Regions from separate parts of the Pseudonocardia sp. Ae331_Ps2 genome, predicted to be linked through region 3. Evidence: riboswitches for the same ligand, from Rfam matches in the RefSeq annotation. Region 3 holds a riboswitch; each other region holds the start of a gene.
The links. Region 3 has a riboswitch for S-adenosylmethionine ahead of Ae331Ps2_RS00590 (aminotransferase class V-fold PLP-dependent enzyme). Riboswitches for the same ligand answer to the same signal wherever they lie in the genome.

Region 1 (9,480 bases), 4.6 Mb from region 3:
ACCTGGCCCGCCCCGCCGAGGATGGTGAGCAGCCCCTTCTTGTCGATGGCCTGCCGGATCGCCGAGCGCACTCGCTGGTCCGCGAGCGGACCGCGGGAGTTGTTGAACCCGAGGACGAACTTGTCCGACGTGATCCCCTCGGCGACGCGCAGCCCCTCGCGGCCCGCGAAGGTGCTCACCAGGGTCGGCAGGACCGCCGTCTCGACGTCCGTCTCACCGGTCAGCTGCGCGTTGTTGGCGGCGTTGGGGTCGGGGATGTAGTGCAGCACCACCGAGGCGACCTTGGCCTTCTCGCCCCAGTAGTTCTCGTTGCGCGCCAAGGTGATCGTGGAGCCGCGGTTCCACTGCGCGACGGTGTAGGGGCCGCTGCCGTTCGTGGTGGCGGCCAGGCTCGCCGGGTCGGTGCCGGTCTTGTACACCGCGCCGGCCCGGTTGGTGAGCGCGTAGGTGAGGTTGGCGTCCCGCTTCGACAGGGTGAGCACCACGGTGTTCGGGTCCGGGGCGGACACCCCGGCGACGGCGGCGAAGTCCTTCTTGTTCGGGTTCCTCGAGTCCGGCGCGAGGACCCGCTGGTAGGACCACACGACGTCCGCCGCGGTGAGCGGGGAGCCGTCGGCGAAGGTCAGGTTCGGCTTCAGCGGGAAGGTGTAGGTGAGCCCGTCCGCCGAGGTCTGCACCTCCCGCGCCAGCAGCGGGACGACCTCGCCCGTGGGCGAGCGGGTGAGCAGTCCCTGGTAGACGTTGTCGAGCAGCAGTTGCTCGAGGGCCGCGCCCGACACCGTCGTCAGGTCGAGGCTGGTGGGCTCCAGCACCAGTCGGACGTCGACGGTGGTGTCCGTGCTCGGCGCCGCGCTCTCGGCGGGCCCACCACCACAGGCGGCGAGCAGCAGCACGGCAGCCGCGGCGGGGACGAGTCGGGCCAGTCTCATGCGGGCGATGCTCCGATCAGGTTGTGCGCGAAGCGCAGCAGCTCCGCGTGGACGGTCGCGCGGTCGAGCTCGTGCAGCACGTTGTGCCGGTCCTCGGGGTAGGTCACGATCCGCCCGCGGGGCAGCGCGGCCGCCACCTCACGCGCGCCCGCGACCGGGGCGAGGTCGTCCGCCTCGCTATGCAGCAGCAGCACCGGCAGGTGGTCGAGCGCGCCTTCGGCGAGCAGCGGCGCGGTGCGGGCGGTGGCCGCGACCAGCGCGGACAGGGTCTCGCGGCGCAGCCCGCCCGCCCACACCAGTGGGTCCGCTCGCACCCGCGCGGCCTGGTCCGGATCGCGCACGAGTTCGCCGGGGTCCTTGCGCAGCAGCCACGGGTCGATCCCGGGCGGCAGGCTCGGACCGCCGCGCAGCGCGGATCCGGTGAGCACGAGCCCGGCCACGTCCGCGGCCGGGTCGGCGCGTCCGCGGCCCCGGATCTCGCCGACGAGCAGGGCCGCCACGACCGCGCCGAGCGAGTGCCCGACCACCATGACCGGCAGCCCGGGCCTGCTGCGCCGCGCCTCGGCGAGGACGGTCTCGGCATCCGCCACCAGGTAGTCGACCGACTCGACGAGCACCCGGACCCCCGCGCTGTGACCGTGTCCGGCCTGGTCCGGGGCCCAGGTCTCGATCCCCTCCCCGGCGGCGGTCTCGGCGAGCGAGGCGTACTGCCCGGCGTGCTCGCCGAGCCCGTGCAGCAGGAGCAGCACCGCCCGCGGGCTCTCGGCGGGCGACCAGCGGTGAACGTGCAGCTCACCCCGCCGACCCGCGAGCCGGGACTCCTGGTGCCAGACGACCGTCGTGCTCATTCTCGCCCTTCCAGAGCGTGCTCGAGATCCGCCCGCAGGTCGGCGATCCCCTCGATGCCCACCGACAGTCGGACCAGGCCGGGGGTGACCCCGCTCGCGAGCTGGGCCGCCGGGTCGAGCTGGGCATGGGTGGTCGACGCCGGGTGGATGGCCAGGCTGCGGACGTCACCGATGTTCGCCAGGTGGGTGAACAGCCGCAGCCCGTCGACGAACCGGGCGCCCGCCTCGCGGCCCCCGCGGATCTCGAACGCCACGATGGCGCCCGCGCCCGCGGGCAGGTACCGGCGACCGGCCTCGAACCAGCGGCTCGACGGCAGACCCGGATAGTGCACGGCCTCCACCGCCGGGTGCGCCTCCAGGAACTCGGCCACGGCCTGGGTGTTCTCGACGTGCCGGGCCAGTCGCAGGTCGAGGGTCTCGATCCCCTGCAGCAGCAGGAACCCGTTGAACGGCGAGGGCGCGGGACCGAGGTCGCGCAGCAGCCGGGTCCGCAGCCGCAGGGCGTAGGCGAGCGGACCGAACTGCGCGTGGAAGGACAGGCCGCCGTAGGTGGGGTCCGGTGCGGTGAGCCCCGGCCAGAGGTCGGGATGGCGGCCGAAGTCGAACCGCCCGGAGTCGACCACGATCCCCCCGATCGCGGTCCCGTGTCCGGCGAGGAACTTGGTCGTCGAGTGCACGATGACATCCGCCCCGTGCTCGATCGGGCGCAGCAGGTACGGGGTGGGCACCGTGTTGTCGACGACGAACGGGAGCCCGGCCTGGTGGGCGACCGCGGCGACCCCGGCGAGGTCCAGGACGTTGCCCAGCGGGTTTCCGATGCTCTCGCCGAACAGGGCCCGGGTCCGCGCGGTGATCGCGGACCGCCACTGGTCGAGGTCGTCGGGATCCTCGACGAAGGTCACCGAGATCCCCAGGTCGGCGAAGGTCGAGGAGAGCAGGGTATGAGTGCCGCCGTAGAGGCTCGCCGCGGCGACCACGTGGTCCCCGGCGCGGGCCAGGTTCAGCAGCGCCAGCGACGTCGCCGCCTGCCCGCTGCTCACCGCCACTGCCGCGGCGCCCCCTTCGAGGGCGGCCAGCCGCTCCTCCACCACCGCGGTCGTCGGGTTGGAGAGCCGGGTGTAGGCGTGGCTCTCCAGGTCCTCGAGCGCGAAGGCGGCCGCGGCGTGCGCGCTGTCGGTGAAGCGATAGGAGGTGGTCTGGTAGATCGGGACCGCCCGGGCGCCCGTGGCGGGGTCGGGGACCGCCCCCGCGTGCAGCTGCCTCGTGGCGAACGACGTCACGCGCGCCTCGCCAGCACGTCCGACCAGTACTTCTCGGCCACCCGCGGGTGCGAGCGCAGCCATCCGACGACCGCGTTCTCCCCGAACTGGGCGTGCAGCGGGTTGTCCGGGTCCTCGCTGACCCCGCGGACCTGCGCCGCCAGCTCGGCGGGCAGCTCCAGGGGCTCGACGACGGCGTCGAGCCGCGGGCCGAGGAAGAAGGGCACCGAGAAGCGGTCCACCCCGACCGGCGGGCTGACCACCCGGTGCCGGGTCGCGGTCAGGTAGCCCTGGGTGGCGATCTCCAGCATCTCGCCGATGTTGACCACGAACGCACCGGGGACCGGGGTGGCGTCGATCCAGCGCCCGTCCGGGCCCTCGACCTGCAGTCCGCCGACCGCGTCCTGCTGCAGCAGCGCGAGGTAGCCGTAGTCCTTGTGGACACCCACGCCCTGGTCCGAGTCCGGTTCCGGGCGCCCGGGGTACCGCACGATCTTGACGTGCAGGGAGGACTCCTCGTCGAACCACGCGTCGAAGTAGCCCTCGTCCTGCCCGAGCGCGGCGGCGAGCGCGCGCAGCACCTCGCGGCTGACCCGCAGCGCCTCCGCCTGCCAGGTCAGCACGGTCTCGCGCAGCTCCGGCAGCGCGGTGGGCCACTGGTTGGGCCCGATCAGCCGGACCCAGTCCGGGTCGCCCGGGCCCTGGGTCACCGGCTCCCGCTCGGGGCCGATGTCGATCTGCTCGCGCCAGTCCGCGGTGCCGCCGGTGTGCTCGGTACCGGTGCGGGTGTAACCGCGGAACTGCGGCGAGTGCACGTTCTCGATCTCCAGCCGCTGCTCGACGGGCAGCGCGAAGAAGCGCCGCGCCAGCGCGTCGATCCCGGCGGTGACCTCGTCCGGGACTCCGTGTCCGGTCACGTAGAAGAAGCCGACCTCCCGCGCCGCGGAGCGCAGCTCGGCGAGCACGGCGGCACGCTCGCCGGGGCCGGCGCGGAAGCGGGAGAGGTCGATCACGGGGAGGGTGTCGGTCATGGCGACCTCACGTGTCGTGTCCCGCCGGTCTGTCGACAGATCGGCAGGACGGGAACGAGTCAGACAGCCGGACGCACCCGCGGGGTCCGCAGCAGAACGGACCGCGCGGCGGCCGGGCGGTGCGCGACCTCGGCGACGACCAGCTCGCCGAGGACGGGCGGGTCGAGGTCGGTCCTCACCGACAGAGCGCGGTCCCCGTCCGGCAGTAGTCCACGTGCCGACGCCGGGACCAGACACCCCGGATCCACTGGCGCACGGCTCCCCCATCGCTTCCGGCGGAAGCACCTGCGCCCGTGGGGACGTGGTTGCTGCGGCGTCGTCGAGCCGGTTCTCTCGGCCGCTCTGGATGGACGACTTCACCCAACCTCCGCGCCGCACCCGATGTCAAGCCGATCCCGCCCACAGACCCGTTCGCTGAACGGCGCAGACGTCCGGACGGCAGGCCAGCCGGCCACGTGCCGACATCCCTCCCAGCCGCTCCGCGAGTGCGGTGAGTTCGCCAGCGGTGCCGCGCGGCGCCCCCGACCACGACGACCCGTCCCACCATCCCGTGTCCTCCGGGGCGTCGAGGTGCCATCCGCGCAGTCACGCTGTCACCCGCGGTGCGCCCGACAAGTTCTCGTGGCTCGTCGCCGTCCCGGCCCGCGAGGTACCCGTGATCCGAGAGCGATACCCGCTGCCGATCTTCGGGTGACTCCGACCGAACAGGAAGCCCGATCACCGGAACAGCTTCACCGAATCGAGGTGAGGCGCGCCGCACATACTCGACGGTTGCCCCAACTACTGCGCGTCGGTTAGCGTCGCGGCGTGACGATTCGACTGCCGCTGACATCGCGCGCACACGTCGATTTCTGTCGCGTCTCCTCCTCGGTCTGTTGATCTTTCCGAGCTGTTCCCGCAGAGCCTGACCGGCCTGCGGCGCGAGCCGCCTTCTCTGGCCGCTGCCTGCTGATACCCCCATCTCGGCCGACACTTCTCGTGACGGTCGCTCACTGAGGTGTTCTCAGTAGCGGGTTGATCATGTCGTGCGGTCGTACTCGGTGTGGAGTAGTACGAGCGCAGCTGCGGTGATCGCGCCGGTGCGCCAGGGACATAGCGTGACTCGCCGCAACGCGGCGAAGGTGGTCTTGAGCAGGGCGTTTCCGCGTTCGGCCAGAGCACGAAGGGCTGAGTGCAGGGTGTTGACGGTGCGCTGGTTGACCGTCTGCCCGCGGCCGGGGACGGGTTTGATGGGCACGGTGAGCCGGTCGGCTTCGCCTTCGTAGCCGAGGTCGCCCAGCGCGGCGTGGGTGTCGTCGGTGAACGCGGCCAGGCCCTCGAGCAGCCCGGGGTGGGTACGGGCGCAGCGGGTGTCGTGCTCGCGGCCCGGCCGCACGTCGCTGGTCCATAGCGGCCATCCATCAGGTGCGGTGAGGACCTGGATGTTCCCGCCGTGGCGGCGGTGCTTGCCCGACCACCACAGGTCGACCCCGGGGGTGAGGCCGAGCGCGCGGCACCGGTCGGTGGCGATCAGGGTGCCGTCGAGATTCACGTGGGTGTGCCCGGCTGTGCGGGCGGCGAGCAGGGCTCCGTGCAGGCCGGGTGCGGCCGCGGCGAGGACGTCGATGCCTTCGTGCAGGTAACGGTAGGCCGTTGCAGTGCTGATCGCGTTGTCACCGGCCAAACATCGGACCCGGGTAGCATCACAGAACCAGCGGATCACCAGCACTGCCTGGGCGAACGGGGTCAACGCCCGCCGCCGGGTGCCACGTCGACGGCGTTGAAGGACCAGGAGCCGCGCCAGATAGGCCACGGTGCGCTCCCCGATCGGGAGGACAGCGGTGTAGGTGACAGGATCAGACATGCAGGACCTCGGTGACGGTGTCGATCTGTGCTGGACCGAACCGATCTACCGGGGTCCTGCCCCGTTCCCGCTCATCTCACCACCCTCGGCGTGTCGCCACGACCTGCCACCCCGCTACTGAGAACACCTCAGTGCGCCGCGGCGTCCCAGCTGCGGCCGGACCCGACCGACACCTCCAGCGGCACCGACAGGTCCGCCGCGGCCGCCATCTCCCGACGAACGAGTGCCTCCAGGGCCTCGCGCTCACCCTCGGCGACCTCGAGGACCAGCTCGTCGTGCACCTGCAGCAGCATCCGGCTGCGCAGCCCCTCGGCCTGCAACGCCCGGTACACCCCGAGCATCGCGACCTTGATGATGTCCGCGGCGCTGCCCTGGATCGGGGCGTTGAGCGCCATCCGCTCGGCCATCTCCCGGCGCTGACGGTTGTCGCTGGTGAGGTCGGGCAGGTAGCGCCGCCGCCCGAGGATGGTGGCGGTGTAGCCGTCCTTGCGGGCCTGGTCGACGACTCCCGCGAGGTAGTCGCGCACTCCGCCGAACCCGGCGAAGTAGTCGTCCATCAGCCCCTTCGCCTCCTCGGTGGAGATCCGCAGCTGCCCGGACAGGCCGTAGGCCGACAGCCCGTAGGCCAGGCCGTAGTTCATCGCCTTGATCTTGGCGCGCTGCTCGGGCGTCACCTCGGTGGCCGCGACGCCGAAGACCCGGGCGGCGGTCTCGGCGTGGAAGTCGTGCTGTGAGCGGAAGGCCTCGATCAGCGCGGCGTCCTCGGACAGGTGCGCCATGATCCGCATCTCGATCTGGCTGTAGTCCGCGGTGAGCAGCTCGGCGTACGGCGTGCCGTCCGGCGCGGACCCGACCACGAAGGCGTCCCGGATCCGGCGCCCGGCGGCGGTGCGGATCGGCACGTTCTGCAGGTTCGGGTCGGTGGAGGACAGCCGGCCGGTCGCGGCGATCGTCTGCGAGTACGTGGTGTGGATCCGGCCGTCCTCGGCGACGGACTTCATCAGCCCGTCGACGGTCACCTTCAGCCGGGTCGCGTCGCGGTGCTGCAGCAGGAACTGCAGGAACGGGTGCTCGGTCTGCGCGTAGAGGCTCGCCAGCGCGTCCGCGTCGGTGGTGTAACCGGTCTTGGTGCGCTTGGTCTTGGGCATCTCCAGCTCGTCGAACAGCACGACCTGCAGCTGCTTGGGCGAGCCGAGGTTGATCTCCTTGCCGATCACCTCGTAGGCCTGCCGCGCGGCCTCCCGGACCTGGGTGCCGAAGTCGGACTCCAGGTCGGACAGGGTCTCGCCGTCGACGGCGATCCCGGCGGCCTCGCAGTCGGCCAGTACGAACGCCAGCGGCAGCTCGAGGTCGGCCAGCAGCTCGCTGCCGCCCCGCTCGGCGAGGTCGGCGTCGAGGGCGTCGGCGAGCTCGGCGATCGCCGAGGCCGCGAGCATCTCCTGCTCGGCGGCCCGGGCGTCGGCCTCCTCCTCGCCGCCCAGCAGCGACAGCTGACCGTCGGCGGGCTCCTCGGTGCGCAGCTCGCGACGCAGGTAGCGCAGCGCGAGGTCGGCCAGGTCGAAGGTCCGCTGCCCCGGCTTGGCCAGGTACGCGGCGAGCGCGGTGTCGCTGGTCAGCCCGCCCAGGGTCCAGCCCCGCGCACGCAGCGCGTGCAGCACCGGCTTCACGTCGTGCGCGGCCTTGGGCACGGACGGGTCGGCGAGCCAGTCGCCCAGCGCCGCCTCGTCGTCCGGGGTGAGGCCGGTCAGCGCGAGGTAGCCGGCGGCCGGGACGCCCGCGGTTGCGCCGGCGGCCCGCTGCTCGACCGTCGGCTCACCCGCGGCGAGCGCGATCCCGTCGAGGTCGCGCCCGGCGATCGGGCCGGTGACCCCGGCGAAGCTCACCGCGACGCGACGGCCGTCGCGGGCGTGGGTGTCCAGCCAGGCCCGCACCGCGCCGGGGGCGACGACCTCGCCGGCGACCTCGAAGACGGACTCGGCCTCGGGCTCGGCGGAGGACAGCGTGGAGAACAGCCGCTCGCGCAGCACCCGGAACTCCAGCTCGTCGAACAGGCGGTGCACCGCGTCCCGGTCCCAGGGGCGCAGCTCGAGCTCCTCGGGGTCGGCGCCGAGGTCGACGTCGCGCACCAGCTCGGTGAGCTGGCGGTTGAGCAGCACGTTCGCCAGGTTGGCCCGCAGGTTGTCCCCGGCCTTGCCCTTCACCTCGTCGACCCGGTCGGTCAGCTCCGCGAGCGAACCGAACTCCCGGACCCACTTGGCCGCGGTCTTCTCCCCCACCCCGGGGATGGAGGGCAGGTTGTCCGAGGGGTCGCCGCGCAGCGCCGCGAAGTCCGGGTACTGGGTCGGGGTGAGCCCGTAGCGCTTGTCGACCTCGGCCGGGTCGATCCGGCCGAGGTCGGACACGCCGCGCTTGGGGTACAGGACGGTGACGTCGTCGGTGACCAGCTGGAACGCGTCACGGTCCCCGGTGGTGATGAGCACCTGGAAGCCGCGCGCCTCGGCCCGGGTGGCGAGGGTGGCGATGAGGTCGTCGGCCTCGTACCCGTCGACGGCGAAGACCGGGATGTTCAGCGCGCCCAGGACCTCCTTGATGAGGTCGATCTGGCCGCGGAAGTCGTCCGGCGTCGACGAGCGGTTCGCCTTGTACTCGGCGTAGCGCTCGGAGCGGAAGGTCGTGCGGGACACGTCGAAGGCCACCGCGAGGTGGGTCGGCTCCTCGTCGCGCAGCAGGTTGATCAGCATCGAGGTGAAGCCGTAGACCGCGTTCGTGGTCTGCCCGGTTCCGGTGCGGAAGTTCTCCGCGGGCAGCGCGAAGAACGCCCGGTAGGCCAGGGAGTGGCCGTCGAGCAGCAACAGGCGCGGCTTCGCCGGTGCCTTCTTCTTCGCCGAGGCCGACTTCTGGGTGCCCTGCGTCGCTGTGCTCATCGGCGGCGAGTCTAGAACCGACCCCCGACAGTGAACGCGGCCGCGGGTCGGCTCCCGGACGGGCCGGCCCCGGAGACGACGGTGCGGCCGCCCCACGAGGGGGACGACCGCACCGGGACGGGACGCGCCGCTCAGCCGACCTCGGCCATGACCTCGTCGGAGACGTCGAAGTTGGCGTAGACGTTCTGGACCTCGTCGGAGTCCTCGAGCGCCTCGATCAGCTTGAAGACCTTCTTCGCGCCCTCGGCGTCCAGCTCGACCTGCATCGACGGGACGAAGACCGCCTCGGCGGAGTCGTAGTCGATCCCGCTGCGCTGGAGCGCGGTGCGCACCGCGACGACGTCGGTCGGCTCCGAGACGACCTCCCAGCTGTCGCCGAGGTCGTTCACCTCCTCGGCGCCGGCGTCGAGGACGGCCATCAGCACGTCGTCCTCGGACAGGTCGGCCTTCGGCAGCACCACGACGCCCTTGCGGTTGAACAGGTACGCCACCGACCCCGGGTCGGCCATGGTGCCGCCGTTGCGGGTCATCGCGGTCCGGACCTCGGTCGCCGCCCGGTTCCGGTTGTCGGACAAGCACTCGACCAGCACGGCGACCCCGTTCGGGCCGTAGCCCTCGTAGGTGATCGTCTGGTAGTCGGCGCCAC
Region 2 (9,480 bases), 3.8 Mb from region 3:
GCAGCTCCCCGATGCCGAACCACAGGATGAACAGCGGCACCAGGCCGAGGTGCGGCAGCGTGCGCAGCATCTGCACCGGCGGGTCCACGAGCAGCCCGCCCCAGCGCGAGAGCCCCGAGACCACGCCGAGCCCGACCCCGACGACCAGGCCGAGGACCAGCCCGGTCGTGACCCGGGCGAGCGAGACCAGCAGCCCCTCGGGCAGCTCCCCGCTGCGGGTGAGGTCGACGGCGGCGGTCACCACCCGCAGGGGCGAGGCGAGCTCGTCCTCGGCGAGCAGCCCGGTCGACGACGCGAGCTGCCACGCGACGATCAGGGCGACCGGGGAGATCCAGCGGCGCAGGTCGGGGCGGCGCCGGGTCCGGCGGGCGACGGGTGCGACGACGGGTGACGACGGCGTGGCGGATGGTGCACCGGCGTCGGCCGGTGCGGGGGTCCAGGTCGTGGACACGATGGCTCCCGGGATTCACGGTGATGACAGGGGTGGGCAGGGGTGGGCGCACGACGGGGCGGCCCGCGGCACGGGCGGCACGGCGCGGCGGGATCGCCGCGGTCAGCGACAGGTGCAGCCGGCGAGGCGGAGCAGGTCCACGTGGCGACGACGGGTGAGGTCCCGGCCTGGACCGACGGCGACCGTGCGTGACGGGGTGCGCCGGCCGGTGTTCATGCCACCAGGTGACCACGGCGTCCGGACCTTCACAAAACGGTGTCCGGACCGCGGGACGGGTGACAGGAGGTGTGCGGACCGCCGGCTCCCGTGCGTCCCGCTGGGTGGGATCTCAGGCCCGGGTGGCCCATTCCCGCGCCAGCAGCTCCTGCGAGGCGACCCGGTCGGTGTGCCGGTGGGTGATGGTGGTCAGGAGCAGCTCGTCGGCGCCGGTGACGGCGCGCAGCCGCTCCAGACCGTCGGCGACGGCGGCCGGCCCGCCGACGAGGCGGGTCGCGACCCGGTCGGTCACCAGCGCCGGGTCGGCCGGGAGTGCCACGGCGTCCTCGGGGCGGGGGTAGGGGATGGCGCCCACCCCGGTGCGGATGCTGTGCACCAACGGGGCGAAGCCCGCCGCGATCCGGGCGGCGTGCGCGTCGTCGGTGCCCACGACGACGTCCGCGGACACCATCACGTGCGGTCGGTCCAGCCGGTCCGACGGCCGGAACGCCTCCCGGTAGGCGGCCACGGCGTCGAGCACCGTTGCCGGGCTGACGTGGTAGTTCGCCGCGAACGGCAGCCCACGGCGCCCGGCGAGCACGGCGCTCTCCCCGCCGCTGGAGCCGAGCACCCAGGTCTGCAGGCCGGCCCCCTCGCCGGGGACGGCCCGGACCTGCACCCCGCCCGGGGCCCAGGTGCCGGCGATCAGCCCCTCGACGGCGTCGAGGAACGCCTCGTACGGCGGCGCCTGCGCCCCCGGCTGGCGCAGCGCGACCGTCGTGGCGCGGAACCGGGGCGAGGTCGCGAGCGCGGCGAGCGACACCGGGGCGGGGATCAGCACGCCGTCGACCACGCGGTCGCCGCGTCCGTCCGGTTCGCGGGCCGGCGGGCGCGGCCCGCCGGAGCGGCCGAGTCCGAGGTCGATCCGGCCGGGGTGCAGCCCGTCGAGGGTCCCGAAGTCCTCCACCACCGACAGCGGGGTCCGGTGGCCGGTCTGCACCGCCCCCGAACCGACCCGGATCGTGGTGGTCGCGGCGGCGACGGCGCCCATCAGGACGGCGGGCGATGCCCCCGCGACGCCCGGGTTGAGGTGGTGCTCGGCGAGCCAGAACCGGGCGTAGCCGGCCCGTTCGGCGGAGCGGGCCAGGTCGAGGGTGTCCCGCAGGGCGTCGGCGACGGTCGAACCGGCCGGCACCGGGGAGAGGTCGAGTACGGACAGCGGTACGGGCACGACGGCAGACCTCCGGACGTGCCCGGGGCGGTCGCGACGACCGGGCCGGGCGAGGGGTGTGCGCTCCCGGCGAGCCCGACGCGGGACGTGGGCGGGCCGGGGCGCGGGTCGGGCGGTGCGCTCCGAGCGGGTCCGGCCCGGGGCGACGCCGTCGCCCGCCGATCCTCACCCCGCGCGCGACGGGGGCGCAACCCCGGTGCTGCTTGCTACCGTCGACGTCGTGCCGGCCGCCCCGCCGCGCCGCCCGTCCGCGGGACCGCGCGACGGCCCGGTCCGGCCGGGACGCCCCCGGCGCACCCGCGCTCCGCCGGCGCCCGGCCCCACCCGGCACGTCCGATGACGACGCGTGCGGCGCGGCCGCGCGTGAGGCGGTGCTTCCCATGAGGTTCCAGGTTCTCGACATCGTTCCGCACGCCCCGCACCCGGTGACCGGCGAGATCGTCGACACCCACGAGCGACTGCGTCGGGTGGTGGACACCGCGGTGCTCGCCGAGCGGCTGGGGTTCGACTCCTACGCCGTCGGCGAGCGGCACGCCGGAGAGTTCGTCTCGTCCGCGCCCACCGTGCTGCTGGGAGCGATCGCCCAGGCCACGTCCCGGATCCTGCTCTCCACCGGGGTGACGGTGCTGTCGCTGCTCGACCCGGTCCGTGTGGCCGAGGACTACGCGACGGTCGACCAGCTCTCCGGCGGCCGGCTGGAGATCGTGATCGGGAAGGGCAACGAGGACCGGCACTTCCCGATGTTCGGGCTCGAGCTCGGCCGCCAGTACGAGTACCTCACCGAGAACTACGAGCTGCTGCGCCGCCTGCTGCGTGAGGACGGGGTGGACTGGAAGGGCACCCACCACGCCGACCTGGCGGGCGTGACGACCTTCCCACGGCCGTTCGCGGGCCCGTTCCGGATCTGGCACGGCTCGGCGACCTCGACCGTCGCCGTCGACCTCGCCGCCCGCTGGGGCGACCCGATCTTCTCGGCGAACGCGCTGCAGCCGCGGGAGAACTACCGCGTCCTCATCGACCGCTACCGGGAGAAGCTCGTCGAGCACGGCCACGACCCGGCGCTGGGCTACGTCGGCTCCGGCTCGGGCGGGCTGTTCCTCGCCGACACCGACGCCGAGGCGATCGCGGAGTACCGCCCGGTCTACGAGGGGTTCGCCGCGAAGATGCGGGCCGCGCACGCCGGGGACGACCGTCCGGGCAAGGCCACCTCGTTCGCGACCGTCGAGGAGGCGGTGGCGGACGGCCCCGCGCTGGTCGGGAGCCCGGAGCGGGTCGCGGCGAAGATCCTCGACTACCACGGGGCCTACGGCCACGACGTCCAGTCGGTGTCGGTCAACCCGGTGCTGCCCTACGCACGCCAGCACGAGGTGCTGACCCGGTTCGCGACCGAGGTGGTGCCGCTGGTGCGTCGCGAGGTGTCGACGACGCTGTGGGGCCCCGACGACGCCGGCCGTGCGGCCGGGTTCACCGCCGCCGCCTGACCCCGGCCCCTCCCACCGGCCGGTGCCCGGCGCGACGGGCGGGCCGGTCGCACTGGTCCAGCGCGACCGGCCCGCCCGTGCGGTGCGGGGAGCGGGACGGCGGTGCCGGGTCAGCCGGCGTCGGGCAGCGCCACCGGGGTCCAGTCGTTGGCGAACTCCAGGTCGCTGCGCTCGAACAGCTGGGTGACCGGGCACCGCCGCGCGGTCTCCGACACCAGCCGCTCGAACTGCTCGGGCGTCGCGTCGGTCTCGACGGTGGCCCGGACCTGCACCCGGTCGAAGTTGGCGTTGCCCTCGGCGCCACCGACGAGCACCGCGGTGTCGAGGTCACCGCGCACCTCGAAGGTCCAGTGGCCCAGGCGGATCCCCAGGTCCTTCGCGACCAGGCTCGCCGTCACCTGGTTGCACGAGGTCAGGGAGCCGAGTGCGTAGAACAGCGGGCTGGGCGCGGAGTCGGCACCGCCGAAGGCCGGGTAGGCGTCGGCGGTGAAGACGTGCCCGACGTCGCCCTCGGGGCGCAGGGTCTGGAAGACCCCGGTGCCCTCGGAGTGCACGACGAACGGAACGACGGTCTGCTTCGGACGGACTGCGGTCATGGGTGTCCTCCCGGACGAGGTCGGTGCGGCGGGAACGGGCGTGCGCGCAGCGGGCCGGCACCGCCGCCGGGCGGGGGTGCGGTGGGGCTGCGGGCCGAGGGGGTGACCGGGTCAGCGACAGAGTGCGGACCGGGTACGACCCAGGTCCACGTGCAGGCGCGCGACGAGACGCGCGGTTCCGGTCATGGGAGCGATCGTGTCTGATCCGCTCCACGGGCGGCAAGCCACGCCCGCCCCCCCCGTCCGGTCGGTGGACGAACGACGGTCGCGGTCCGGACAACGTGGGTCTCCGCCCCGCCGGTCGGGAGACCGGGACGGTCCGGCCGGTGTTACGGGGCCGGTGCGTGGTGTTCCTGACAGTGGGTCCGTCCTTGTCCGCGGCACAGCCGTCCGGTATCTGTTCTACGGTGCCGCGGGGACGACGGCAGGACGCGCGACGTCCGGCCACCGTCCCCCGTGCACGGTCGGCTGCCGCTGACCGTGCACGCCCCGTCCGGCCCGCCGGCCCCTGCTCCCGCGGGCCCCGGTGGAGGGCGAGCTGCACCCGAACCGTGACCGGCGAGCCCTCAGACGACGGAGCCCTCGTCCGCACCCGTGCCGACGGCCGCGCCTGCGGCCGCCCCCGGCACGTCGTCCGCGCGCGGACGACCCGGCCCACCCCGGCGCCGGTCCGCGCCCCGTGCCCGCCGAGAGGTCCACCGTGTCCGCGTCCACCGACACTCCGTCCGGTGCGGCTCGTGCCGCACCCCCGTCCCCGCGCCGCCTGGCGTTCGACCCCCGTACCGCGCTGCTGCCGGTCCTGTCGGTGCTGGTGTTCCTCGCCGTCTGGCAGGCCGCCGCGGCGAGCGGGGTCTGGAACGAGACGTTCGTGCCGTACCCGTCGACGGTGTGGCGCGCGTTCGTGGAGGTGTCGACCACCCACGACGGCACCCGCGGCTACGGCGGCTACCTGCTGTGGGAGCACCTCTACATGACCCTGCGCCGGGTCCTGGCCGGTGTCGTCCTCGGTGTGGTCGTCGGTGTGCTGGTCGGTCTGCTCATGGGCACCGTCGGCTGGGTCCGCCGGGTCCTGGAGCCGTGGCTGACGTTCCTGCGGGCACTGCCGCCGCTGGCGTACCTCTTCCTGCTGGTCATCTGGCTGGGCATCGACGAGGCACCGAAGATCACCCTGCTCGCGCTCGCCGCCTTCCCACCGGCGGCCGTCGCCACCACGGCGGCCGTCGCCGCCGCACCGGTCGGGCTGGTCGAGGCGGCCCGCGCGCTCGGCGCGACCCGCGGCCAGGTGGTGCGGGACGTCATCGTCCCGTCGGCGCTGCCGGAGACCTTCACCGGCATCCGGCTGGCCGTCGGCATCGCCTATTCCTCGGTCGTCGCGGCCGAGCTGTTCAACGGCATCCCCGGCATCGGCGGGATGGTCAAGGACGCCAGCAACTACAACAACACCCCGGTCGTGCTCGTCGGCATCTTCGCGATCGGCATCTCCGGCCTGGTGATCGACGCGCTGCTGCGCGCCGTCGAGCGCCGCACCGTTCCGTGGAGGGGACGAGCATGACCATCCGCACCCGACTGACCGCACTGCTCGTGGGCCTGCTGGCTGTCGGCGTCCTCGCCGGCTGCGCCGTCGGCCCTGCCGGGCAGGACTCCGGCAAGCCGACCATCCGCATCGCCTACCAGAGCTTCCCCAGCGGCGACCTGGTCGCCAAGCACAACCGCTGGCTGGAGGACGCCCTGCCCGACTGGAACGTGCAGTGGACCAAGTTCGACTCCGGCGCGGACATCAACACCGCGTTCGTCGCCGGTGAGCTGGACTTCGGTGCGATCGGGTCCAGCCCGGTCGCCCGCGGGCTCTCCGCGCCGCTGAACATCCCGTACCAGGTCGCGTTCGTGCTCGACGTCGCCGGCGACAACGAGGCGCTCGTCGCCCGCAACGCCACCGGGATCACCGACGTCGCGGGGCTGCGCGGCAAGCGGGTCGCCACCGCGTTCGCGTCCACCTCGCACTACAGCCTGCTCGCCGCCCTCGACCGTGCCGGTCTGAAGCCCACCGACGTGCAGCTGATCGACCTGCAGCCGCAGGCCGCGCTGGCTGCCTGGGAGCGCGGCGACGTCGACGCCGTCTACACCTGGCTGCCGACCCTCGACGAGCTCCGCAAGACCGGGAAGACCCTGGTCACCAGCCGCGAGCTGGCCACGGCCGGCAAGCCGACCCTCGACCTGGGGGTGGTCTCCACCCCGTTCGCCGAGCAGCACCCCGAGGTCGTCGACACCTGGCGCAAGGTCGAGGCCCGCGCCCTGGAGACCGTGCGCAACGACCCGCAGGCCGCCGCGCAGGCCGTCGCCGCCGAGATCGGCACGACCCCCGAGAACGCCGCGTCCCAGCTGAAGCAGGGCGTGTTCCTGTCCCCGCAGGAGCTGGCCTCCGCCGAGTGGCTCGGCACCGACGGCGCCCCGGGCAACCTCGCCCAGAACCTGCAGAGCGCCGCCCAGTTCCTCGCCGCGCAGAAGCAGATCCCCACGGCGCCGGACCTCGCGACCTTCCAGAAGGCGATCTACACGAAGGGTCTCCCGGATGTCCTCGCCGCAGGCTGACACCGACGCCGACACCGACACTGATACGGACCCCGACACCGGGGCCGCGGCGGGGGAGGGAGTGCCGGCGATCGCCGCGTCCGGGCTCGGGCACTCCTACCCGGGCCGCCGGGACCGGGTCCACGCGCTCGGACCGCTCGACCTGACCGTCGAGCGCGGCGAGTTCCTGGTGCTGGTCGGGGCCTCGGGCTGCGGCAAGTCGACTCTGCTCCGGCTGGTCGCCGGGTTCGAGCGGCCCACCGACGGGACGCTGACCGTCGCCGGCCGGGCACCCGAGCCGGGTGTCGGCGCCGGCGTGGTGTTCCAGCAGCCGCGGCTGTTCCCGTGGCGCAGCGTCGGCGGCAACGTCGACCTCGCCCTGAAGTACGCGGGGGTGAACCCGTCCGACCGTCCCGTGGCCCGCGAGGGGCTGCTGGAGCGGGTCGGGCTCACCGGTGTCGCGGACCGGCGGATCTGGGAGATCTCCGGCGGCCAGCAGCAGCGGGTCGCGATCGCCAGGGCGCTGGCCGCCGACCGGGACCTGCTGCTGCTCGACGAGCCCTTCGGCGCGCTCGACGCGCTCACCCGCGAACGCCTGCAGGACGACGTGCGCCGGGTCAGCCACGAGACCGGCCGGACCAGCGTGTTCGTCACCCACTCCGCCGACGAGGCGGTGTTCCTCGGCTCCCGGGTCGTGGTGCTCACCGCCCGCCCCGGACGGATCGCGCTGGACCTGCGGATCGACCTGCCGCGCTCCGGTGTGGACGCCGAGGCGCTGCGCGGCTCGCCGGAGTTCGCCGAGCTGCGGGCCCGGGTCGGGGCGGCGGTGAAGGAGGCCGCCGCGACCTGAGCACCCCGCTCCGCGGCGCGGGTGGGTCGTCCGGCGATCCGCCCGCGCCGACGGGGTGCGCCACTGCGCCCGGGCACCGTGCCGTCCCACTGTGATGCCACGACCGATCTCCCGGTCCGCGCTTGACACCGGATCGGTGCGTCGGCTGCAGTGGTGAGGTCCATCCAGAGCGGTCGAGAGTCCCGGCTCGTCGACGCCGCAGCAACCCGCCCCGTTCCGGGCAGGGTGCTACCGCCGGGTCCGATGGGAGACCCCGATGCCCCACCGCCCCGCGAGGCACCGGCCCGACGCCGGGCAGCGGGCCCGGATCCGGCTGCGCTGGGTCCGTCGCCGGCACGTCGACCTGTGCCGCACCGGCGCCGCGCTCTGTCGCTGACCTCTCCACCCGTGCCCCGCACCGGACCGCCCGCCACCGCGGCCGGCCGGTCCCCGCCTGCCCGAGGGCAGCGCTCGCACCGAGAGGTCCCCACCGTGACCGCGCTCCACCCCGCCCCGCCCACCACCTCCGCCCGCCCGGAGGTCCGCTGGGTCGCCTACACCGACCCGCTCGTCCGCCCGATGCTGGTCGAGCTCGACCAGGAGTACGGCGTCCGCTACGGCCACACCCTCGGCGACCTCGACGCCGAGACCCTCCGCGAGGCGAGCCGGTTCGCCCCACCGTCCGGCGGGGTGGTCCTGCTGCTCGACGGCGGTACCCCCGTCGCGGGGGGCGCCTTCCGCCGGTGGGACTCCGACACCGCCGAGCTCAAGCGGATCTGGACCGGCTCGGCGTACCGCCGCCGCGGCCTGGCCCGCCGGGTGCTCACCGAGCTGGAGGACACGATCGCCGCCCGCGGCTACCGGCGCATCTACCTGACGACCGGTCCGCGCCAGCCCGAGGCCCGCCACCTCTACCTCGCCGCGGGCTACACGCCGCTCTACGACCGGACCCTGCACCCGGAGACGGTCGGGCCGCACCCGTTCGAGAAGTACCTGACCGGGGGCTTCGCGTGAGCAGCCGCACCGAGGCCCGGGCCGCCCCGGGCGCCGTCCCGCCCACCGGGGACGACGACGCCGGCCTGCGGGTCGTCCCGGCCCGGCACCCGTGGCGGTGGGCGGGGACCGCGGTGGTGGCGGTCCTGGCCGCGATGGCGGTCAACGCGCTGGTCACCAACCCGGCCTGGGACTGGCCGACCGTCGGCCGCTATCTGTTCGCCCCGTCCATCGTGAACGCGGTGCTGCTGACGCTGCAGCTCACGGTGCTCGGCATCGTCGTCGGGTTCGTGCTCGGCACGGTGCTCGCGGTGATGCGGCTCTCGCCCAACCCGCTGCTGCGCTCGGTCAGCTGGACCTACATCTGGATCTTCCGGTCCGTGCCGCTGATCCTGCAGCTGCTGTTCTGGTACAACCTCGCCCTGCTCTACGACCGGCTCTCGATCGGCATCCCGTTCGGTCCGTCGTTCGTCGAGTTCGGCACGATGGAGCTGGTCAGCCCGGTCACCGCCGCGGTGCTGGGGCTCGGCCTGCACCAGGCCGCCTACGCCGCCGAGGTCGTGCGCTCGGGGTTCCTGGGCGTCGACGCCGGCCAGCTGGAGGCCGCCACCGCGCTCGGCATCCCGGCCTGGCGCCGGTTCCGGCGGATCCAGCTGCCGCAGGCGATGCGGATCATCGTCCCGACCGCGGCGAACGAGCTGATCGGCCTGGTCAAGGGCACCTCGGTGGTCTACATCATGGCGCTGTCCGAGCTCTTCTACCAGGTGCAGGTCATCTACACCCGGACCGGACGGGTCATCCCGATGCTGCTGGTCGCCGCCGTCTGGTACCTGGTGCTGACCAGTGCGCTGTCGGTCGGCCAGTTCTACGTCGAGCGGTACTACGCCCGCGGCGCGCAGCGCACGCTGCCACCGACCCCGTTGCAACGCGCGCGGGCCGCGGTGTCCGGACGGCGCCGGCGGGGGGCCACGGCATGACCGCCGCCGGCACTGCCCCGATGGTGGAGCTGCGCGGGGTGCACAAGAGCTTCGGTCCGCTGCCGGTGCTGCGCGGGGTCGACCTGACCGTCGCCCCCGGCGAGGTCACCGTCGTCATCGGGCCGTCCGGGTCGGGCAAGTCCACCCTGCTGCGCACCA
Region 3 (9,480 bases):
GACCAGGCCGGTCCGGACGGCGCGGGCCGCCCCGGCTCGATCCTGCACGTGCTGAACGCACCGTCCCCGGCGGCGACGGCGGCGCTGCCGATCGGCCGCGAGATCCTCGACCGGCTCGGTGCGGCATGACCGGCGCACAGCCCGAGGGCTTCCGGTCCGGGTTCGCCTGCTTCGTCGGCAGGCCCAACGCCGGCAAGTCGACCCTGACCAACGCGCTGGTCGGGGAGAAGATCGCGATCACCTCCTCGCGCCCGCAGACCACCCGGCACGCGATCCGCGGGATCGTGCACCGACCGGACGCCCAGATCGTCCTGGTCGACACCCCGGGCCTGCACCGACCCAGGACCCTGCTCGGGTCGCGGCTCAACGACCTGGTGCGCGAGACGTGGTCCGAGGTCGACGTCGTCGGGTTCTGCGTGCCCGCGAACGAGAAGGTCGGCAAGGGCGACCGGTTCATCGCCGAGGAGCTGAGCCGGATCGCCGCGCACACCCCGGTGGTCGCTGTCGTCACCAAGACCGACACCGCCCGCCCCGAGCAGGTCGCCGAGCGGCTCACCGAGGTGGCGGCGCTGATGGACTTCGCCGAGGTCGTGCCGACCTCGGCGAAGTCGGGCTTCCAGGTCTCGCTGCTGTCGGACCTGCTGGTCGGGCTGCTGCCGGAGGGCCCGCAGCTCTACCCGGACGGCGACCTCACCGACGAGCCGACCGACGTGCTCGTGGCCGAGCTCGTGCGGGAGGCGGCGCTGGAGGGCGTGCGCGACGAGCTGCCGCACTCGATCGCCGTCGTCGTCGAGGAGACGATCGAGAAGAAGGACCTGCTGGAGATCTACGCGATCATCTACGTCGAGCGGTCCAGCCAGAAGGGCATCGTGATCGGCAAGGGCGGTGCCCGGCTCAAGCAGGTCGGCAGCGACGCCCGTCGCCAGATCGAGAAGCTGCTGGGCACCCGGGTGCACCTGGACCTGCACGTGAAGATCGCCGAGGACTGGCAGCGGGACCCGAAGCAGCTGCGCAAGCTGGGGTTCTGAGGAGAACCTAGACTGGGTGGATGGCCCAGCTCTACCGCGACACCGGGATCGTGCTCCGGGTGCAGAAGCTGGGCGAGGCGGACCGGATCATCACGATGCTGACCCGTCAGCACGGCAAGATCCGGGTGGTCGCCAAGGGCGTGCGCCGCACCCGGTCGCGGTGGGGCGCCCGGCTGGAGCCGTTCAACCACGTCGACGTCCAGTGCTACACCGGGCGCACGCTCGACGTGGTCACCCAGGCCCAGACCGTCGACGCGTTCGCGCCGGCGATCGTCGCGGACTGGTCGGCCTACTCCTGCGGCTGCGCGATCCTGGAGACCGCGGACCGGCTGGTGTCCGAGGAGGGCGAGCCGAGCCTGCGGGTCTACCTGCTGCTGCTCGGTGCCACCCGGGCGCTGGCCGACGGCGCCCGCGAACCGGCCCTGGTGCTCGACGCGTTCCTGCTGCGGGCCATGAGCCATGCGGGGTGGGCGCCGTCGCTGTCGGACTGTGCGCGCTGTGCGACGCCCGGCCCGCACCGGTCGTTCACCGTCGCCGGGGGCGGCATGGTGTGCCCGCGCTGCCGCCCGCCGGGTTCGGTCACCCCGGCCCCCGAGACGGTGGCCCTGCTCATGGCGCTGCTGCACGGTGACTGGGACACCGCCGACGCCTCGGGCACCCCGACCCGGCGGGAGGCCAGCGGCCTGGTCGCGGCGCACCTGCAGTGGCACCTGGAGCGCCAGCTGCGCTCGCTGCCCCTGGTCGACCGCCGCGCCCGGGTCCGGCCCGCCGCCGTCGTCGCGCCGGGTGCGCCGGGGACCGCCCCGGAACCGCCGGACGGCGGTGCGCCGACACCTCCGGACGCGCTGTCCGACTAGTGCGATCGGCCCGGTGTCCCGATCGGGCTGCCGTGAGCGGCCCGTATGCTTCGTCGAGCGGTTGACGTTCCCGGTGCGCCGCCCGCCGCGGTGCCGCCGGTCGCGGCGCACGGCGCTTCCGCCGACTCCACCGGGTGAACGTCGCTCAGGACAGGCAACCGGTTGCGCGGTCTCGTTATCCTCCTGTGATCGAGGGGACCCCAGCCCCGTCGGAGAGGCAGTCGTGAACCGACCCCACACACCGCCGCCGGACGACGACCACACCGCTCGCACCCATCGTCTCCCGGCCGCGACGCAGCGGATCCCGGTGCCGCCCACCCAGCAGCTCCCGGCCCGCACCGAGGTCATGCCGGAGTCCCCGCAGGACGGGCCGACCCGTGCGATGCGTCAGGTCCGGGCCCGCACCGAGGACGGCGCCTGGCCGGCCATCCCGATGCTGCCGGTGATCCGGCCCGACGAGTCCGAACCGCTGTCGGAGGTCGACCGGGTCCACGGGCACCGCGGGATGCGCCGGCTGCGCGAGACCATCGAGCGGCTGGAGGACCCGGCCGTGCCGGCCTGGCCCCGGCCCGACCAGCGCGACTGAGCCCGACCACCGCGGCCGAGCCCGGCCATCGGCCCCGACGTAGGGTCGGTGACGTGCCGTTCCAGCCTCCCGCACCGCATCCGTCCGGTGCCCGGCCCCCGGCGATCCCGCCGGAGCTGGTGCCGGGCCACGTCGCCCTCGTCATGGACGGCAACGGCCGCTGGGCCAACGCCCGTGGTCTGCCCCGCACGGAGGGGCACAAGCGGGGCGAGGCGTCGCTGATGGACGTCGCCCGCGGCTGCATCGACCTCGGTGTGCGCTGGCTGTCGGCGTACGCGTTCTCCACCGAGAACTGGCGGCGCAGCCCCGACGAGGTCCGGTTCCTGATGGGCTTCAACCGCGACGTCATCCGCCGCCGCGTCGACGAGATGGACGCGATGGGGGTCCGGGTCCGCTGGGCGGGCCGCCGCCCGCGGCTGTGGCGCTCGGTGATCAAGGAGCTGGAGATCGCCGAGGAGCGCACCCGCGGCAACGACGTGCTGAATCTGACCATGTGCGTCAACTACGGCGGCCGCGCCGAGATCGTCGACTCGGTGCGCCAGATCGCCCGGCTCGCCGCCGAGGGCCGGATCAACCCCGACAAGATCGACGAGCGGATGCTGGCCCGCCACCTCGACGAGCCGGACATGCCCGACGTCGACCTGTTCGTGCGCTCCTCGGGGGAGCAGCGGACCTCGAACTTCCTGCTCTGGCAGAGCGCCTACGCCGAGATGGTCTTCCTGGACACGCTGTTCCCGGACTTCGACCGGCGCCACATATGGCAGGCGATCGAGATCTACGCACGCCGGGACCGGCGTTTCGGCGGGGCCGTGGACGCCGCGACGGGCGACGCCGCGACGGGGGTGACACCGTGACCACCGATGTGATCACGGGGATGCTCGCCACCGCGAAGGGTGCGCTGGAGCGGTTCCACGACGTCACCGCCGACGACGACGGCGCGCTGACCTTCGCCCACGGCGGCGTGCTGTGCGTGGTGCAGGGGACGGAGCTGGAGGAGGGGCTGCCCGTCCTCAACCTGACCTGCGTCGTGGCGTGGGACCTGCCGGACTCCGCCGACCCGGAGCACGACGTGCCGCGACGGGTCGGGCTCGGGGTGGGGGAGGGCCTGTTCGGCACGCCCCGGGTGGTGCGCGGCGAGCGCGGCTGGGACGTGACGCTGCGCTACGCCTTCCCCGCGGCCGGGCTGGGCGAGGGTCCGATGGGGACGCTGCTCATGCTCGTCGTGTCCTCCGCGTCGAGCATGCGGGCCGAGCTCGTCGGCGGCTGACCGGCCGGCCAGGGCGGTGCCCGCCCCGGCCGCGCGGGTCACTTCTTGCGGTTGGTGCCGAGCTCCTCGGCGATCGGGTTGACCGGGTCCACGTCCTTCGTGGACTCCGACAGCCCGGGACGGGTGTGCTCGGTGCGCCGCTGCGCGCGCAGCTGCTCGGTCTCCTCGGCCGACTCGTCCGCGGTGTCGCCCGAGGTCTGGCGCGCCGGGTCGTCGTCGGCCAGGTCCACGGCGGCCACCACGGCGGCGATCGAGGCGTAGTGCTCCTCGGCCGGCACCGCCCGCAGGGCCTCGACCGTCGCGGCGTCGGCCTCGTTGCGCTCGGCGGTCCACGCCAGGTCGTCCTTGCCGGCGGGGAACTCCAGGCCGTGCAGGGCGGTGCGGACGGCGTCGGACGTCGTCGTGCGAGTGGTCATGAGGTCACCTCTCGTCGGGATGTGTCCCGACCGGGTAGCCGCTGTGCGCCGGATGATGCATCCGGCGGGGATCAGTTCCCCGGGCCGTCCGCGGTGCCGTCCCGGGTCACCGCGTCCTCCGGGGCCGCCTCGCCGCTGCCGTCGAGGTGCACCAGCGGCAGCCCCGCCAGCTGGCCCGCGGTCATCCCGTGCGCGACGCCGAGGACGTCGTTCTGGGACTTCTTCATCCGGGCGTCCACCAGGCCGGACAGGCTGTAGGCGACCCGGCCGAGCAGCCGGACCGTCGTCTCGTCGACGAGCGGGCGCGGGGTGGAGACGACGGCGACGCCCCGGGGCGTCCCGTCGTTGGACTGGGCCACGCCGATCGAGTACGACTCGCGCGGGTTCACGTGCCGGGAGGCGTAGTGGTCGCGGAGCTTGAACACCATGTCGTGGAACCCGCTGACGTCCCCGTCGAGCTCCAGCGACGTCAGGTCGTCGGTGGTCAGCGTCTTCGTCCGGCCGGAGAAGCACCGCACGTAGCCGATCAGGGCGCCGGTCCACAGGGCCTCGACCAGCGCTGGGTCGGCGTCCACCCGCACCGGCCCGGACTCGGGTCCGCCCAGGGCGGTGACCAGGTGCTCGCAGCAGCGCAGCACGTACTGCAGGTCCTCGAAGACGGCGGCGAGCTGGGCCAGCTCGCCGGACTCCGGGACGTCGATCCGCCGGACCGTGGTGGGCGCGGGGTGCGTGTCCGTCATCGGTCAGACGCTATCCGGGGTGGCGATGCTCACGTGTCTCCATCTGAGACGGTCTGCTAGTTTCGTCGCCGAAGGTCACGAGTGCCAGCGCGAAGCCCCGGCTCGCTGGACGGCAACCCTCCTCCGCGGTGGGGTGCCCCGGGTGATGACCGGGCCGACGCGACACCCGCAGTCGGCAAGCGCGGATCCGTGCGCCACGCCGGGTCCCCGAGATCGGCCGGAGGCCCGATCATGACCCTCGCCCTGCCACGTCCCGTCCAGCACGCCCTGCCCCGCGTCGTCGGTGCGGACCTCACGGTCCCGCTCGTCGACGGCCGGTGGGCCCGCTACTGCGACCTCGACTCCGCCGCGTCCGCGCCGGCGCTGGAGCCGGTCGCCGCGCACGTCGCCGAGGTGCTGCCGTACCACGGCAGCGTGCACCGCGGCGCCGGCTGGACCTCGAAGGTCTGCACCGCGCTCGTGGAGAACGCCCGCGCCGACGTCGCCCGGTTCGTCCGGGCCCGCGCCGACGACGTCGTGGTGTTCACCCGCAACACCACCGATGCGCTCGGCCTGCTCGCCCGCGCCGTCCCCGGCCCGGTGGTGACGCTGGACCTGGAGCACCATGCGACGCTGCTGGCCTGGCGCGACCGCGAGCACCGCGTCGTGCCCGCCGCCGCCACCCTTGCCTCGACGCTCGATGCGTTGCGGGCCGAGCTCGCCGCCCGTCCCGACGCCGCGCTGGTCGCGGTCACCGGGGCGTCCAACGTGACCGGCGAGCTCCTCCCGGTCGCCGAGATCGCGCGGATCGCGCACGCCGCGGGTGCCCGGCTGTGCGTCGACGCCGCCCAGCTCGCCCCGCACCGGCGCGTCGACCTGGCCGGGTGGGACGCGGACTACGTCGCGCTGTCCGGGCACAAGCTCTACGCGCCCTACGGCGCCGGGGTCCTCGTCGGCCGCCGGGACTGGCTCGACGCCGCCGAACCGCACGTCGCGGGCGGGGGAGCGGTCCGATCCGTGTCCGTCGCCGACGGCCCGGGCGGCGGCACGGTCACGGAGTGGCTGCCGTCGCCGCAGCGGCACGAGGGCGGCACCCCGAACGTCCTCGGTACCGCCGCACTCGGCGCGGCCTGCCGGACCCTGGACCCGCTGATCGACGACATCGTGCCTGCCCACGAGCGCGAGCTCGCCGACCGTCTGCACGCCGGCCTGGCGACGGTCCCCGGCCTGCGGGCCCTGTCCTGCTTCGACGACGCGGGCGACCGCACCGCGACCGTCTCGTTCACCCTGGGCGAGCTGCCCGCCGGGCTGGTCGCGGCGGCGCTGTCGGCCGAGTACGGCATCGGGGTCCGCGACGGCCGGTTCTGCGCCCACCCGCTGCTGGCGCGGCTCACCGGCGGCCGCGACGCCGTGCGCGCGTCGCTGGGCCTGCGCACCGGCTCCTCCGACGTCGACCGGCTGGTCGACGCGCTGACCGATCTGGCACGGCGCGGCCCGGCCTGGACCTACGCCCTCGTCGACGGCCGGTGGGCGCCGACCCCGGACCCGCGCCCGGCGGACCCGTTCGCCCGCGACCGGGAGCTGCCCGCCGTCCCCGGCTGCGGGGACTGAGCCCGGGCCTCAGCCCGCCGAGCAGCGGCCGCAGAGGCCGAAGATCTCGAGGGTGTGCGACACCTCGGTGAAGCCGTGCTTCTGGGCGACCGACTCGGTCCAGGACTCGACCGCCGGCCCCTCGATCTCAACGGCGGCGCCGCACCGGCGACACACGAGGTGATGGTGGTGGTGCTCGGTCTCGCAGCGCCGGTAGACGGCCTCGCCGGACGCGACCCGCAGCACGTCGACCTCGCCGCCGTCGGCGAGGGTCTGCAGGGTCCGGTAGACCGTGGTCAGGCCGATGCCCTCGCCGGCGCGCCGCAGCTCCTCGTGGATCTCCTGGGCGGACCGGAAGTCGTCCAGCCGGTCCAGTAGCGCGGTGACGGCGGCCCGCTGCCGGGTGGCGCGGATGCCGCGCGGCCCGGCGGTGGACCGCTCGGTGACCGCCGCCGCGGTCGTCCGGCCGGTCGTCTCCGTCACGTGTCCTCCTCGACGTGGGCGACGGCGTCCACCACGATGTGCGCCAGGTGGTCGTCCACCAGCGAATACAGCACCTCGCGGCCCTTCCGCTCGCCCTCGACCACCCCGGCGGCCTTGAGGACCCGCAGGTGCTGGCTGATCAGGGGCTGGGTGACCCCGAGCGCGTCCACCAGGTCGTGGACGCACCGCGAGTGTTCCAGCAGCTGCAGCACGATGGCGATCCGGACCGGTGCGGCGAGTGCCCGCAGCAGGTCGCCCGCGGCGGCCAGCGTGCGCGGGTCGCGGGTCGGGCCCGGCTCGGGCGCGGGGTGGTGGTCGTCGTCCGCGCCCGGGCCGGCTCCCGGTGCGTGCGTGGTCTGGGCTGCGGCAGACATGTGGTGGACCCGTCCGTTCCCCCGGAGGCGGCGGCCACACCCTCCGGCGCTGCTGTGCCGTACAGGCCGCACCCGACATGGTAGGCGTGTTCGTTATCGTCGCGCCGTGCTGCTGGTCTGCCGCTTCCGCGTGTCTCCCTCCGAGGAGGCCGCGTTCACCGCGCGTGTGGCCCGCGCCCTGGAACTCCTCGCCGCCCGGCCGGGCTTCCGCGGGGGTGAGGCGGGCCGGGCGATCGAGGACGCCGGGCAGTGGGTCCTGACCGTCCGCTTCGACTCCGTCGACGCCTACCGGCGTGCCCTGGGGCCGTTCGAGGTCCGCGAGCACGTGCACCCGCTGCTGGCCGAGGCCGACACGACCACCGAGGCGACCTACGAGTCCCTGGTGACCGTGACCCCCGGCGCCGCGCCCGTCCACCACCCCAGCCTGTTGAGCTGACCCTCGGACCTCGCGCACCGTCCTGCGACCTCGCAGCCGTTGCACACGGTGCGAGGTCGCAGGAACCTGTGCGAGGTCGGTCGGGCGGAGCCACCGCGGCGGGGTCGGGGGGCAGGGGCAGGGAGTGGGGATACATGGCGGGTCGGTAATCTGGGATGCCCCGTATCCGGGGACCTCCGAACCACCTTCTCTGGAGCGCCGCCAGTGGCCAGCAAGCCCACCTCAGCCAAGATCGAGACCATCGTCGCGCTGACCAAGCGGCGCGGATTCGTCTTCGCCTCCGGTGAGATCTACGGCGGTACCCGGTCGGCGTGGGACTACGGGCCCCTCGGCGTCGAGCTGAAGGACAACATCAAGCGCCAGTGGTGGAAGAGCATGGTGACCGGCCGCGACGACGTCGTCGGCCTGGACTCCTCGGTCATCCTCCCGCGCCAGACCTGGGTCGCCTCGGGCCACGTCGGCACCTTCTCCGACCCGCTGGTCGAGTGCGAGTCCTGCCACAAGCGCTACCGCGCCGACCAGCTCGCCGAGGAGTTCGCCGAGCGCAAGGGCCGCGACCCGGAGCAGGCCGACCAGAACGACCTCTCCGAGGTCCCCTGCCCGAACTGCGGCACCCGCGGCCGGTTCACCGCGCCCCGCGAGTTCAACATGATGCTCAAGACCTTCCTCGGCCCGGTGGAGTCCGAGGAGGGGCTGCACTACCTGCGCCCGGAGACCGCGCAGGGCATCTTCGTGAACTTCCTGAACGTGCAGACGACCTCGCGCAAGAAGCCGCCGTTCGGCATCGGCCAGATCGGCAAGAGCTTCCGCAACGAGATCACCCCGGGCAACTTCATCTTCCGCACGCGCGAGTTCGAGCAGATGGAGATGGAGTACTTCGTCGAGCCCGGCAGCGACGAGGAGATCCACCAGTACTGGATCGACGAGCGCACCCGCTGGTACACCGACCTGGGCATCTCCTCGGAGAACCTGCGGCACTACGAGCACGCCAAGGAGAAGCTCTCCCACTACTCGAAGCGCACCGTCGACATCGAGTACCGGTTCAACTTCACCGGCCAGGAGTGGGGCGAGCTCGAGGGCATCGCGAACCGCACCGACTTCGACCTGACGGCGCACTCGAACCACTCGGGCGTCGACCTGTCGTTCTACGACCAGGCCTCCGACACCCGCTACAAGCCGTACGTGATCGAGCCCGCCGCCGGTGTCGGCCGGTCGATGATGGCGTTCCTGATCGAGGCCTACACCGAGGACGAGGCGCCCAACGCCAAGGGTGGTGTGGACAAGCGCGTCGTGCTGAAGCTCGACCGCCGGCTCGCACCGGTCAAGGCCGCGGTGCTGCCGCTGTCGCGCAACGCCGACCTGTCGCCGAAGGCGAAGGACCTGGCCGCGCAGCTGCGGAAGAACTGGAACGTCGACTTCGACGACGCCGGCGCCATCGGCCGCCGGTACCGCCGCCAGGACGAGATCGGCACCCCGTTCTGCATCACGGTCGACTTCGACACCCTCACCGACCAGGCGGTGACGATCCGCGAGCGCGACTCGATGGCGCAGGAGCGGGTCGCCCTCGACCAGGTCGAGACCTACCTGGCGACGCGCCTGCTCGGCTGCTGAGACGACGCTGGGACCAACCCGCGCCACGAACGCCCCCACCCGGATCCCGGGCGGGGGCGTTCGTCGTCGAGGGGGTCAGCGCCGGTAGGCCAGCAGCTGCACGCCCAGCTCGG

Region 1: it holds a riboswitch for S-adenosylmethionine, as region 3 does, so the genes downstream of both, Ae331Ps2_RS22110 (isopenicillin N synthase family oxygenase) here and Ae331Ps2_RS00590 (aminotransferase class V-fold PLP-dependent enzyme) in region 3, are expected to answer to the same signal.
Region 2: it holds a riboswitch for S-adenosylmethionine, as region 3 does, so the genes downstream of both, Ae331Ps2_RS31320 (GNAT family N-acetyltransferase) here and Ae331Ps2_RS00590 (aminotransferase class V-fold PLP-dependent enzyme) in region 3, are expected to answer to the same signal.

The regions. Positions count from the first base shown of each region.
Region 1 is NZ_MCIM01000001.1:4,677,709-4,687,188, reverse strand. Features, by position in the region: gene Ae331Ps2_RS22125 (ABC transporter substrate-binding protein) at 1-929, opposite strand, end outside; gene Ae331Ps2_RS22120 (alpha/beta fold hydrolase) at 926-1,777, opposite strand; gene Ae331Ps2_RS22115 (O-acetylhomoserine aminocarboxypropyltransferase/cysteine synthase family protein) at 1,774-3,057, opposite strand; gene Ae331Ps2_RS22110 (isopenicillin N synthase family oxygenase) at 3,054-4,067, opposite strand; SAM riboswitch class I at 4,328-4,420, opposite strand; gene Ae331Ps2_RS34355 (putative leader peptide) at 4,875-4,946, shown strand; gene Ae331Ps2_RS22105 (transposase family protein) at 5,086-5,910, opposite strand; gene polA (DNA polymerase I) at 6,039-8,834, opposite strand; gene Ae331Ps2_RS22095 (YebC/PmpR family DNA-binding transcriptional regulator) at 8,966-9,480, opposite strand, start outside.
Region 2 is NZ_MCIM01000001.1:3,919,074-3,928,553, forward strand. Features, by position in the region: gene Ae331Ps2_RS18825 (ABC transporter permease subunit) at 1-343, opposite strand, end outside; gene Ae331Ps2_RS34295 (putative leader peptide) at 554-667, opposite strand; gene Ae331Ps2_RS18830 (LLM class flavin-dependent oxidoreductase) at 780-1,877, opposite strand; gene Ae331Ps2_RS18835 (LLM class flavin-dependent oxidoreductase) at 2,258-3,358, shown strand; gene Ae331Ps2_RS18840 (OsmC family protein) at 3,469-3,954, opposite strand; gene Ae331Ps2_RS18845 (ABC transporter permease) at 4,655-5,506, shown strand; gene Ae331Ps2_RS18850 (glycine betaine ABC transporter substrate-binding protein) at 5,503-6,543, shown strand; gene Ae331Ps2_RS18855 (ABC transporter ATP-binding protein) at 6,524-7,372, shown strand; SAM riboswitch class I at 7,530-7,622, shown strand; gene Ae331Ps2_RS31320 (GNAT family N-acetyltransferase) at 7,844-8,365, shown strand; gene Ae331Ps2_RS18865 (amino acid ABC transporter permease) at 8,362-9,321, shown strand; gene Ae331Ps2_RS18870 (amino acid ABC transporter ATP-binding protein) at 9,318-9,480, shown strand, end outside.
Region 3 is NZ_MCIM01000001.1:116,267-125,746, reverse strand. Features, by position in the region: gene lhgO (L-2-hydroxyglutarate oxidase) at 1-129, shown strand, start outside; gene era (GTPase Era) at 126-1,028, shown strand; gene recO (DNA repair protein RecO) at 1,049-1,885, shown strand; gene Ae331Ps2_RS00615 (hypothetical protein) at 2,109-2,471, shown strand; gene Ae331Ps2_RS00610 (isoprenyl transferase) at 2,525-3,325, shown strand; gene Ae331Ps2_RS00605 (hypothetical protein) at 3,322-3,738, shown strand; gene Ae331Ps2_RS00600 (DUF2795 domain-containing protein) at 3,777-4,154, opposite strand; gene Ae331Ps2_RS00595 (hypothetical protein) at 4,226-4,894, opposite strand; SAM riboswitch class IV at 4,968-5,082, shown strand; gene Ae331Ps2_RS00590 (aminotransferase class V-fold PLP-dependent enzyme) at 5,126-6,484, shown strand; gene Ae331Ps2_RS00585 (Fur family transcriptional regulator) at 6,494-6,946, opposite strand; gene Ae331Ps2_RS00580 (helix-turn-helix transcriptional regulator) at 6,943-7,320, opposite strand; gene Ae331Ps2_RS00575 (antibiotic biosynthesis monooxygenase) at 7,427-7,756, shown strand; gene Ae331Ps2_RS00570 (glycine--tRNA ligase) at 7,961-9,367, shown strand; gene Ae331Ps2_RS00565 (hypothetical protein) at 9,443-9,480, opposite strand, start outside.